One region of the Comamonas thiooxydans genome, then DNA from elsewhere that is predicted to be linked to it. Evidence: predicted binding sites of a transcription regulator. Region 1 holds the regulator's gene; the other holds the start of a gene.
The links. Region 1 encodes NrdR, which represses ribonucleotide reductase genes. Its sites were predicted from a motif close to CACNANATNTNGTG; they were not measured.

Region 2: CTR2_RS23810 (ribonucleoside-diphosphate reductase subunit alpha) is a predicted target of NrdR. The motif match lies at 1,458-1,471, and genes of this name have one in related genera.

The regions. Positions count from the first base shown of each region.
Region 1 is NZ_AP026738.1:4,085,468-4,088,975, forward strand. It holds gene glyA (serine hydroxymethyltransferase) at 18-1,265, shown strand; gene nrdR (transcriptional regulator NrdR) at 1,287-1,769, shown strand; gene CTR2_RS18985 (bifunctional metallophosphatase/5'-nucleotidase) at 1,901-3,508, opposite strand, start outside.
Region 2 is NZ_AP026738.1:5,104,384-5,107,891, forward strand. It holds gene CTR2_RS23800 (sigma-54-dependent transcriptional regulator) at 1-458, shown strand, start outside; gene ampD (1,6-anhydro-N-acetylmuramyl-L-alanine amidase AmpD) at 451-1,089, shown strand; gene CTR2_RS23810 (ribonucleoside-diphosphate reductase subunit alpha) at 1,595-3,508, shown strand, end outside.

The sequences.
Region 1 (3,508 bases):
AAGTTCACAGGACTGCCATGTTTCAACGCACCGATACCGTCGCGAAAGTCGACCCCGAACTGTTTGCAGCTATTGAAGCTGAAAACCATCGCCAGCAAGAGCACATCGAGCTGATCGCCAGCGAGAACTACTGCTCGCCCGCCGTAATGGAAGCCCAGGGCTCCCAGTTGACCAACAAGTACGCCGAAGGCTACCCCGGCAAGCGCTACTACGGTGGCTGCGAGCATGTGGACGTGGTCGAACAGCTGGCCATTGACCGCATCAAGCAGATCTTTGGCGCCGAAGCCGCCAATGTGCAACCCAATTCCGGCTCTCAGGCCAACCAGGCTGTGCTGATGGCTTTCGCCAAGCCCGGCGACACCATTCTGGGCATGAGCCTGGCCGAAGGCGGTCACCTGACCCACGGCATGGCGCTGAACATGTCCGGCAAATGGTTCAAGGCCGTTTCCTACGGTCTGAACGCCGACGAAGCCATCGACTACGACAAGCTCGAAGAGCTGGCCCGCGAGCACAAGCCCCGCATCATCGTGGCTGGCGCTTCCGCCTATGCCCTGCGCATCGACTTCGAGCGCTTCGCAAGAATAGCCAAGGAAGTCGGCGCCATCTTCTGGGTGGACATGGCCCACTATGCCGGCCTGATTGCCGCTGGCGTGTACCCCAACCCCGTGCCCCACGCCGACGTGGTCACAACCACCACTCACAAGAGCCTGCGTGGCCCCCGTGGTGGCGTGATCCTGATGAAGGCCGAGCACGAGAAGGCCATCAACAGCGCCATCTTCCCCGGCCTGCAAGGCGGTCCCCTGATGCATGTCATCGCCGGCAAGGCCGTGGCGTTCAAGGAAGCCCTAACTCCCGAGTTCAAGGCCTACCAGGAACAGGTCGTGAACAACGCCAAGGTGTTTGCCGAAACGCTGACCGAGCGCGGTCTGCGCATCGTCTCCGGCCGCACCGAAAGCCACGTGATGCTGGTGGACCTGCGCGCCAAGGGCATTACCGGCAAGGCTGCCGAAGCGGCCCTGGGTCTGGCTCACATCACCGTGAACAAGAACGCCATCCCCAACGACCCCGAGAAGCCCTTCGTGACCAGCGGCATCCGTATCGGCACGCCCGCCATGACCACCCGTGGTTTCGGCGAGGAAGAAGCCCGCATCACCGCAAATCTGGTGGCCGATGTGCTGGACAAGCCCGAAGACGAAGCCAATCTGGCCGCCGTGCGCGCCAAGGTGGCCGCGCTGACCGCCAAGTTCCCTGTCTACAGCAAGTAATTCCTGCTGCGCTGATCTGTCATGAAGTGCCCCTTCTGCAACCACCCGGACACGCAAGTTGTTGAGACCCGCGAGTCCGAGGACGGGGGCTTCATTCGCCGCCGCCGCCGCTGTGGCGGCTGCGACAAGCGCTTCACGACCTACGAGCGCCCCGAGGTCAGCTTTCCGACCGTGGTCAAGAGAGACGGCCGCCGTATCGAATACGAGCGCGCCAAGCTGCAAGGCTCTTTTCAGATCGCGCTACGCAAGCGCCCCGTGAGCACCGAACTCATCGATGCGGCCATAGAGCGCATCGAGGACAGGCTGCTCAATCTGGGCCAGCGTGAAATCGATTCCAGCCGCCTTGGCGAGCTGGTGATGGATGAACTCAAGGGCCTGGACAAGGTCGGCTATATCCGGTTTGCCAGCGTATACCGCAGCTTCGAGGATGTGGACGACTTCAAGAACATCATGGATGAGGTTCGCAGTCCCAAGGCCAAGGCCGCCAGAAAGCCACAGGCCTGACCGCCGCCATGACAAAAGCCACCCTCGGGTGGCTTTTGTTTTGCGCGCTTGACGGCAGGCGTTTACTATCAACTTATGAGCATCTAGCGCAATAATTCAAGGGATATCAGATAGATTTTTATCTGATATCGTTAATGAACACGCATGATGCGCTCCTTCAAAGGTAGCACCATCGGGCCGCTGCGGCTTTGCTCGCGCAGATATTCCGCCAGTGCATCCAGATCCAGCATGCCGCCCACCACATCGATGCCTTGCGCGAAGATGCTGAAGTTGTCGCCGCCGCTGCCCAGATAGCTTTGCAGTCCCACGCGGTAGCGCCGCGACATCTCGAGCCGCCGGCCGTTCAGGCGCAGCTCGCTCACGCGCCGGCCTGCGGGCTGGCTGCGGTCGAAGCGGTAGCTGAAGCCCTCAGACACCTGCAGAATGCGCGGCGCGCTCACGGTGTTGCTGCCGCTGTCGAACTGCTGCTCCAGTGCCTGGCGAATCTGTTCGCCCGTCAGACTCATCACCATCAGCGTATTGCCGAACGGCTGAACGCTGAACAACTGTCCATAGGTCACGCTGCCGTCGGCCACGGGCAGCAGGTCGGCGCGGACGCCGCCGGGGTTCACAAAGGCCAGCTGCGCCCCGCCTGCGGCGGCATCGCGCGTGGCAGCGAGTATGGCGTCGGCCACGATGCGTCCCATCACGCTTTCGCCATTGGCTTGCGGCATGCGACTGACAGGTCCGGCCAGCCGCCCTGCGCCAGCCTCGGCCAGCGGTCGGGCCGCTGCCTTGTAGCGCGCCACCAGCGCCGCCACTTCGGCATCGGCGTCAAAGACCGGAAAATCGGGCTGCAAGCCCACTTGGCCACCAGCACTGCGATAGCCCTCGCCCTGCACGATGGCCTGATGCGCCGATTTGCGACTGACGCGGCCGGTGCGCGCATCCACCGTCAGTCTGACTTCGGTCAGCAGCGTGCCGTACTGGCCGGCGCTGGTCAGCAGAAACGGCTTACGGGCATTCACCCTGGCGTAATCGCAGATATAGGAGCGATGGGTGTGACCGGAAATCACCACATCGACCTCGCTGGAGAGCTGCCCCAGAATCGGCACGATCGCGCCGGAGAGGCCTTTGCAGCTATCGTCCTGCAGGCCCGACGTGGTGGCCCCGCCCTCATGGATCAGCAGCACGATCACATCGGCGCCCTGAGCACGCAGCTGTGGAATCAGCGCATTCGCCGTCTGTGCCTCGTCGGCGAATGCCAGCCCCCTGACCCCGCTGGGTCGCACCATATGCGGGGTATTCCTGAGCGTCATGCCGATGAAACCCACGCCTATGCGCAGACCGTCTTGCTCGAAGAACTTCACCCCGGTCGCCGGAAACAGCGGCCGGCCGTCTTCACGCAGCGTATTGGCCGCGAGAAACGGGAACTGCGCGCCTCTGAAGGGCTGGCTGATCTGGCATGGCTGCTTGCTGGTGAACTTCTCGCAGCCACCGTTCTGCATGCGCTGCAGCTCGGCCACGCCCTGGTCGTATTCGTGATTGCCGGTGGCCGCGAAGTCCACCCGCATGAGGTTGAGCACCTCTATCGTCGGTTCATCGAGAAACAGCGCGGAGACCATGGGCGAGGCCCCGATCATGTCCCCTGCCGTGACCAGTGCCACATGGCGGCTGGCCTGGCGGCGCTGGGCGATGGCCCGGGCCATGTAGGCCACGCCGCCGGCGGGCACGGCGACGTTCCGGCCCTGCGCGTTCTG
Region 2 (3,508 bases), 1.0 Mb from region 1:
CCCGCGAGTCCGGACTGGCTACGCCGGAGCTGGACAACATCAGCCTGAGCCAGATCGCCCGGCTCCCGCTGCCTGGCAATGTGCGCGAGCTGGAGAACGTGCTGCACCGCGCCATTGCACTGGGCGAGGAAGGCCCGCTGCGCCTGCCCGAATCCTGCGTGCCGGCCGAGGACGTTGGTGCGGCGGCAACCGCTTCCTCGGACGCTTGGGCATCAAGCGCACCGCCGCCGCACACTCAGCACGCTGGCAGTCCGGCCATGCTGCCGGAGGATCTGCAAGGCTGGCTTGACGAGCAGGAGCGCAGCATTTTGGTCAGAGCCCTGCAGGACAACAGCTTCAACCGCACAGCCACGGCGGCCAGACTGGGCATCAGCCTGCGCCAGATTCGCTACCGCATCGACCGTCTGGGCATAGACCTGCCGGCCGAAGGCAGCAAACACCAGAGCGACAATGCCTGATCCCGCACCCCATTCTCCATCCTTGCCGCTGCCACAGCAGCCTTGGCAGGCCGGCTGGTACGGTGCGGCGCGTCACCTGAAATCTCCCAATTTCGGCCCTCGTCCCAAGGATGCGCAGATCGACCTCGTGGTCATCCATTCCATCAGCCTGCCTCCGGGTCAGTACGGCACAGGCGCGGTGCAGCAGCTGTTCACCAATCAGCTGGACTGGGACGCCCACCCCTATTACCAGGGCATTCGCGGCCTCGAAGTTTCGTCACATTTCTTTGTCACGCGTCAAGGCGAGATCTGGCAGTTCGTCAGCTGCGACGACCGTGCATGGCATGCCGGTGTCAGCCAATGGCGCGGGCGCGAGCGCTGCAACGACGACTCCATCGGCATCGAACTCGAAGGCCTGGAAGGCCTGAGCTTTGAAGCTCCGCAGTACCAGGCCCTGCAGCAGCTTTGCATCGCCATCGCGGCGCAATATCCTGTGCGCTACATCGCCGGGCACGAGCACATCGCCCCTGGACGCAAGCAGGACCCCGGACCCGGTTTTGACTGGCAGCGGCTGCAGCTGCAACTGGGCAGAGCAGACGGCACTCGAAGCTGGGAATTCCCCCCCAGTCCTGCAGCCTCAGGCGCAGCCTGAAATCTTCATAGCATCTACCGCCTTTCAGCGCTCGATTTCATGCATATTCACAGCTGAAATCTTGTACTGGCAAGCGCTATGCGCTCCTCATTTTGAAAATCCCGAGCATCCATCGTTGCGGGGCTTCGAAACGGCATGTCAATGGCGCGCGCGCAACAACTGTCGCCTGCATCAAACACGCAAATTTTTTACATATTTCCGTCCCGATCTGCCGCCGCGCGCAACCGCGCCACAGGCCTTTATTCATGCGGGATGAAGTCATTTTTGCGGCTGTCAAGCGGCGCTCGAAATGCCAGATTCAGTAGTTTCATCAGGTCGCCCGGATTTAAGCGCGATACACTACCGGTAGTGTTTTGAAGCGTCTCAGACCCCATATCTAGTGTTTACAAGTTGTGCACACCCTGTGCAAACCATGTGTAAACCGAGGCGCCGAATCGTGTTTTTGATGGCCTGCCCACAGTGCAGGCCTTTGTCTGCCTATCCACATACTGACTCAGAGGAACTTATGCAAGAAGCGTTGAACTCACTGCCTTCTGCCGCACCTGCCGGTGCAGCCAATTCTTCCTCCCCCAATGACAGCTATCAGATCATCCGCCGCAGCGGCGATGTGGTGGCTTTCGCGCCCCAGAAGATTGCCGTGGCCCTGACCAAGGCCTTCCTGGCTGTGCGCGGCGCGCAGGGCGCGGCTTCCGCCAGCGTGCGCGACACCGTCAACGAACTGACCGACGGCGTGGTGCGCGCACTGGTGCGCTCGCGCCCCGATGGCGGCACCTTCCATATTGAAGATGTGCAGGATCAGGTCGAGCTGGGCCTGATGCGTGCCGGCCACCAGGACGTGGCCCGCGCCTATGTGCTGTACCGCGAGCGCCGCAACCAGGAGCGTGCCGAGCAGAAGAAGGCCGCCGAAGTGGCAGCCGCTGCCGCCACCAAGCCCGTGCTGCATGTGACCGACAACGGCCAGCGCGTGCCGCTGAACCAGGAGCGCCTGGAAGCCCTGATCGTCGCTTCCTGCGGCAATCTGAATGCCGACATCCAGTCCGCCCCCATCGTGGCCGAGACCCTGCGCAATCTGTATGACGGCGTGCCTCTGGCCGAGGTCTACAAGGCGTCCATCCTGGCCGCCCGTACGCTGATCGAAAAAGACCCCGACTACACCTACGTCACCGCCCGTCTGCTGCTGCACACCATCGTGCGCGAAGTCATGGGCCGCGACGTGCAGCCCGCGGAAATGCAGGCCGCCTATGCCGACTACTTCCCCGGCTTTGTGCAAAAAGGCGTGGACAACGAACTGCTCAACCCCGAGCTGCTGAACTACGACCTGCCCCGTCTGGCCAAGGCCCTGAAGGCCGAGCGCGACGAGCAGTTCGACTATCTGGGTCTGCAGACCCTGTACGACCGCTACTTCCTGCACGTGCGCAAGACCCGCATCGAGCTGCCCCAGTCCTTCTTCATGCGCGTGGCCATGGGCCTGGCGCTGAACGAGCCCGACCGCAACGCCCGTGCCATCGAGTTCTACGAACTGCTGTCGTCCTTCGACTTCATGTCGTCCACTCCCACGCTGTTCAACAGCGGCACGCTGCGCTCGCAACTGTCGTCCTGCTACCTGACCACCGTGCCCGACGATCTGGACGGCATCTACGAATCCATCAAGGAAAACGCTCTGCTGTCCAAGTTTGCTGGCGGCCTGGGCAATGACTGGACCCGTGTGCGTGCCCTGGGCTCGCGCATCAAGGGCACCAACGGCGAATCGCAAGGCGTGGTTCCCTTCCTCAAGGTGGTCAACGACACGGCCGTCGCCGTGAACCAGGGCGGCAAGCGCAAGGGCGCGGTCTGCACCTATCTTGAATCCTGGCACCTGGACATCGAAGAATTCCTGGAGCTGCGCAAGAACACCGGCGACGACCGCCGCCGCACCCACGACATGAACACGGCGAACTGGATTCCCGACCTGTTCATGAAGCGCGTGATGGAAAAAGGCCAGTGGACCCTGTTCTCGCCCGCCGACACTCCCGATCTGCACGATCTGTACGGCGAAGCCTTCGAGAAGGCCTACACCGCCTATGAAGCCAAGACCGACAGCGGCGAACTCAAGCTGTTCAAGCGCGTGCCTGCCGTGGATCTGTGGCGCAAGATGCTCTCGATGCTGTTCGAGACCGGCCATCCCTGGATCACCTTCAAGGACCCCTGCAACATCCGCTCGCCCCAGCAGCACGTGGGTGTGGTGCACTCGTCCAATCTGTGCACCGAGATCACGCTCAACACCAGCGACACCGAAACCGCGGTCTGCAACCTGGGTTCCGTGAACCTGGTCCAGCACATCAAGGACGGCAAGATCGACCACGACAAGCTGCGCAAGACCGTGAACACGGCCATGCGCATGCTGGACAACGTGATCGACATCAACTACTACGCCGTGCAA